Regions from separate parts of the Blastococcus sp. SYSU DS0510 genome, predicted to be linked through region 1. Evidence: predicted binding sites of a transcription regulator. Region 1 holds the regulator's gene; the other holds the start of a gene.

What was found. The regulator LexA, encoded in region 1, represses DNA repair genes until DNA is damaged. The targets are predictions, from matches to a motif close to TCGAACANNTGTTCGA.
Region 2: the regulator LexA is predicted to act here: its motif matches at 1,184-1,199, upstream of dnaB (replicative DNA helicase).

The regions. Positions count from the first base shown of each region.
Region 1 is NZ_JBJHAC010000004.1:216,566-218,966, forward strand. It holds gene ACI79P_RS05405 (LysM peptidoglycan-binding domain-containing protein) at 1-187, opposite strand, end outside; gene lexA (transcriptional repressor LexA) at 720-1,406, shown strand; gene ACI79P_RS05415 (hypothetical protein) at 1,410-2,401, opposite strand, start outside.
Region 2 is NZ_JBJHAC010000030.1:26,967-29,367, reverse strand. It holds gene dnaB (replicative DNA helicase) at 1-1,099, opposite strand, end outside; gene rplI (50S ribosomal protein L9) at 1,865-2,311, opposite strand; gene rpsR (30S ribosomal protein S18) at 2,323-2,401, opposite strand, start outside.

The DNA of each region.
Region 1 (2,401 bases):
GTCGGATGTCCACGATGACGTCCCGCACGTCCCGCCCCTCGGCCACCGCGCCGGCGATGGACCACAGGGTGTCGCCCGGCTCGACGATGACCTGGGTCGTCCCCATCAGCTCGAGCCCGCCGTCGGCCTCGCCCAGCACCGCACCGGCCAGGGCGACCAGCCCGAGGCCGAGCAGCAGAACGGCCACCGCCACCGCCCGGCGCCCACGCGCGGTCAGCCGCAGCGGCGGCCGCGGAGCGGCGCTCCTGCTACCGGGGGCCGTTCGCACGACGGTCAGGCGCCGCGCGGGCTCCCCCACCCGGTGCGCGACGGCCGCTGAGTAGGACGTCGGCGGGGGCAGCACCCGGAGGTGCCGGCCGGGCGGGGTCCCGGCGCCCGCCTCACCTCCACCGACCGGCGACCCGCCGGGAACCCGCAGCGCAGCGCCGCCGTTCATGTCTCCCACCCTCCCGACCGACGTGAGCCGGTCCGAACACACGTTCGATTCGAACGTCTGTCCGATGTCTACCGGACGGGACCGACAGAAGCGATGCGACACGGGGAACTTTCGAACACCTGTTTGAACTGGGCGGCGATCGGCGCTACGGTTCCACTCGACGACGACGGTCGAGCGCTGCACGGGCAGCCGGCGAGGAGGAGACGTGGCGGACTCGAAGGGGACCTCCGGCGCCGGTCGCGGCACCAGGGCAACGGCCCGGGAGGCTGACGGTTCCGCGTCGGTGCGGGCATTCCCCGACCGCACGGCGGACGGCGACGGCCTCACCCAGCGGCAGCGCCGGGTCCTCGAGGTGATCCGCGACTCGATCGATCGCCGTGGGTACCCACCCTCGGTCCGCGAGATCGGCGAGGCGGTGGGCCTGTCCTCGGCGTCCTCGGTCGCGCACCAGCTGTCGGTCCTGCAGAAGAAGGGGTGGCTGCGGCGCGATCCGAACCGTCCGCGCGCCCTCGACGTCCGGCTCCCCGGCGACGCCGCCCGCGGAGTGGCCGCGCACGCCGAGCCGCCGGTGGTCGGTGACGGCATGCAGGCGTCGGCGCCCACCTACGTCCCGCTCGTCGGGCGGATCGCTGCCGGTGGTCCCGTCCTGGCCGAGCAGGCGGTGGAGGACGTCTTCCCCCTGCCGCGCGAGCTGGTCGGCGAGGGCACGGTCTTCATGCTCAAGGTGGCCGGTGACTCGATGGTCGAGGCGGCGATCTGCGACGGCGACTGGGTCGTCGTCCGCCAGCAGCCGACGGCCGAGAACGGCGAGATCGTCGCCGCGATGATCGACGGCGAGGCGACGGTCAAGACCTACAAGCGGCGCGACGGCCACGTGTGGCTGCTGCCGCACAACCCGGCGTACGAGCCCATTCCGGGCGACGAGGCGACCATCCTCGGCCGGGTGGTCTCGGTCCTGCGGCGCGTCTGACCCTCAGGTCCGGCGGCGCAGCCGTCCGGTCAGCCAGACCGCGATCGTCGCCACGCCGGCGGCGATCAGGGCCGCGGCGATCGGCGACCGGTCCGACCGGGTGAGCTCGGCGAAGGAGGGCAGCGGGACAGCGTCGGGGGGAGCCGTGCTCGCCGCTCCGGCCGGCACCGGCACCACCGTGACGGGGCTGGGCAGCCCCTCGCTCGCGACCACGAGCGCTCGGCTGTCGGCGGTGAAGCTGATCGCCTCGCCCTGCGGCGACTCCGGGAGCGCCACCCGCGTCGGCTCCCGGGCCAGCGCACCGACGATGTCGGAACCGGCCAGGGGCCAGACGTAGGCGTCGGTGTAGGTGCGCAGGGCCAGCGCACTGCCGTCGACCGCCACGGCGCCTCCGGTGATGAGGAGCTGCCCGGCTCGGCCCACCGGCCCACCCGGGGTCCCCGTCAGGGTGATGTTCACCGTGCCCACCCGCTCCAGCGGCACCACGCCGCCGTCCACGAGCGCGCCGGCCGGCCGGTACACGCCGCTGGACCCGAGGACCTCCTTGGTGACGAGGTAGGGGGTCCCGTCCGGGGCCAGGAGCAGTGCCTCGGCGTCGTGCGCGCCGTCGGGGTAGGTCATCCGGTGCAGCGCGGCCGTGCCGTCGGGCCAGAGCACGTGGAGCGCCACGGTCGGGCGGACGCCGCCGTTGTCACCGATGTCGGCCACCCAGACGCTGCCGTCGGACGCCACGCCGAGGTCCTCGGGGTCGAACGGGTCGGCCGCACCGGTCTGGACGTCGACGACGGCGCAGGAGGAGTCCAGCCCGTGCACCGCGACCTGGTCGCCGCCGTCGGTGAGGGCGAGCATCTGCTCCCCCACGACCACCAGGCCGGAGAGCTCGGCGAGCCGCGGGTCGGTGATCGAGCACCGGACCTCAGGGGCCGGTGCCGGCGGGGCGGGCGAGGCGGCGGTGGGTGCCACCGGGGCGGGCGCCTCCGCGTGAGCCGGATCGG
Region 2 (2,401 bases), on a different contig from region 1:
CGAGCTCCTTGGCCAGCAGCTTCAGCGCACGGGAGAACTCCGAGACCTCCTGCTGGCGGCTCTCGACCCGCTTGCCCGAGGTCATCAGCTGGAGGTAGTCGATGACCACGAGCTTGAGGTCGTTGCGCTGCTTGAGCCGCCGCGCCTTGGCCCGGATCTCCATCATCGTCATGTTCGGTGAGTCGTCGATGTAGAGCGGGGCGTCGGCCACCTCACCCATGCGGCGGGCCAGCTTGGCCCAGTCCTCGTCGGAGAGCGTGCCGGCGCGCATGTGGTGCAGCGGCACCTTCGCCTCGGCTGAGAGCAGACGCATGGTGATCTCGTGCTTGCTCATCTCCAGCGAGAAGATCACCGCCGGCATCTGGTGCTTCACCGTCGCCGACCGCGCGATGTCGAGTCCCAGGGTCGACTTGCCCACCCCAGGCCTGGCCGCGATGACGACCATCTGGCCGGCCTGCAGACCGTTGGTGAGCTCGTCGAGGTCGCGGATGCCGGTGGGGACGCCGCGCGCGGTGCCACCGCGGGAGGCGATCGCGTCCAGCTCGTCCATCGTCGGCTGGAGCACGTCCTCGAGGCGCGAGTAGTCCTCGCTCATGCGCTTCTCGGTGACGTCGTAGATCTCCTGCTGGGCGCGGTCGACGATGTCGTCCACGTCGCCCTTGCCGCCGGCTGCGCCGTAGCCCAGCTGCACCACCCGGGTGCCGGCCTCCACCAGGCGGCGCAGCACCGCCTGCTCGGCGACGATCGCGGCGTAGTAGCCGGCGTTCGCCGCCGTCGGCGTCGACTGGATGAGCGTGTGCAGGTAGACCGCGCCGCCCATCTTCGACAGCTGGTCGGTCCGGTTCAGCTCCGCCGCGACGGTGATCGCGTCCGCCGGTTCGCCGCGCCCGTAGAGGTCCAGGATGCAGTCGAAGATCACCTGGTGCGCCGGCCGGTAGAAGTCGTTGCCGTGCAAGACCTCCACGACATCGGCGATCGCGTCCTTGCTCAGCAGCATGCCGCCGAGCACCGACTGCTCCGCCGCTACGTCCTGCGGTGGCTGCCGGTCGTACTCCGGCGCCGACGCGGACGGTCGGCTGAACTCGTCGGCCACCGCCACGGGGGTACCTCCATCTCCTTGCGGGCGCGCCCGCATCACCACCGCGCGCAGGGGAAGTACGCGAGCTCGGCGGACGGCGCCGTGCCGAACACGTGTTCGGCTCCTGCCTACCGGAGGGGGCCGACAATCCGTCGTCCGCTCGGGGGCCGGACAGGACGTTAGGAAGCCGCGGAGGCCACGTCCACCACCGGTGTGCACGCCGATCTGCACAACTTGTGGACAAGTCGGTGGACGGAGGCGTGTCGACATGTGGAGGAGTCGGGGGACAGTCACCGCGCGCCGGCCGGTCCACCACGGCTGACCTGCACGGACGCCGTGCACCGGATGTGGACGGAGAAAAGATCGCAAGAAATCTCCCGGCGTCGCACCACGAGTCACAGCGGTGACCGGAGCGGTCAGGGGCCTGCTCGGGGCCCCGGGGAGCGGCCACACCCGGAGGGACGCCGACCGGCTGCCGAGGCCCCGTGGGTGGCGGGAGCCTCCACGCACGACCGGCGTCGTCGCCCCCAGGGCGGCCGCACGGGCCGGAGAGCACCGGGTGGGCGGGAGGGGCACCCCGGGCGGGCGTGTGACCGCCCTGGGAGCGCTCGACCGCCCTGGCAGCGCTCGACCCCCGAGCCGCCGGCCGTCCGCAGGGACGGCACGACGTCGGACCACGCCGACCAGGTCGTCCCGACGGCCCCACCCGGAGACGCCACGAGGGGCGCCGGACTTCCGTCCGACGCCCCTCGTGGGCGGTGCTGTCCCGTGCGGGACAGCGGCCGATCAGCTCGCGACGACCTCGATGGTCAGCGGCGCCGTGACCTCGGGGTGCACCCGCACGGTGACGGTGTGCTGACCCGTGGTCTTGATGCTGCTGGGCAGCTCGATCCGGCGACGGTCGAGCTCCGGCCCGCCGGCGGCCGTGACGGCGGCGGCGACGTCGGCGGTGGTGACCCGGCCGAACAGGCGGCCGCCGTCACCGGCGCGCGCCGGCACCCGGACGGTCAGCCCGGACAGGCGGCCGGCCACGGCCTGCGCCTCCTCGTGGGAGGCCACCTCGCGGGCGGCACGCGCCCGGCGCAGGGACTCGACCTGCTTCTCCGCACCGCGGGTGGCCGCGATGGCCAGCCCGCGCGGGAGGAGGTAGTTGCGACCGTAGCCACCCTTGACCTCGACGGTGTCGCCGGAGGACCCGAGACCGGTGACCTCCTGCGTCAGGATCAGCTTCATCGTGCTCATGATCAGCGCGCCGTCGAGGTGTAGGGCAGCAGGGCCATCTCACGGCTGTTCTTCACGGCCGTGGCGACGTCCCGCTGGTGC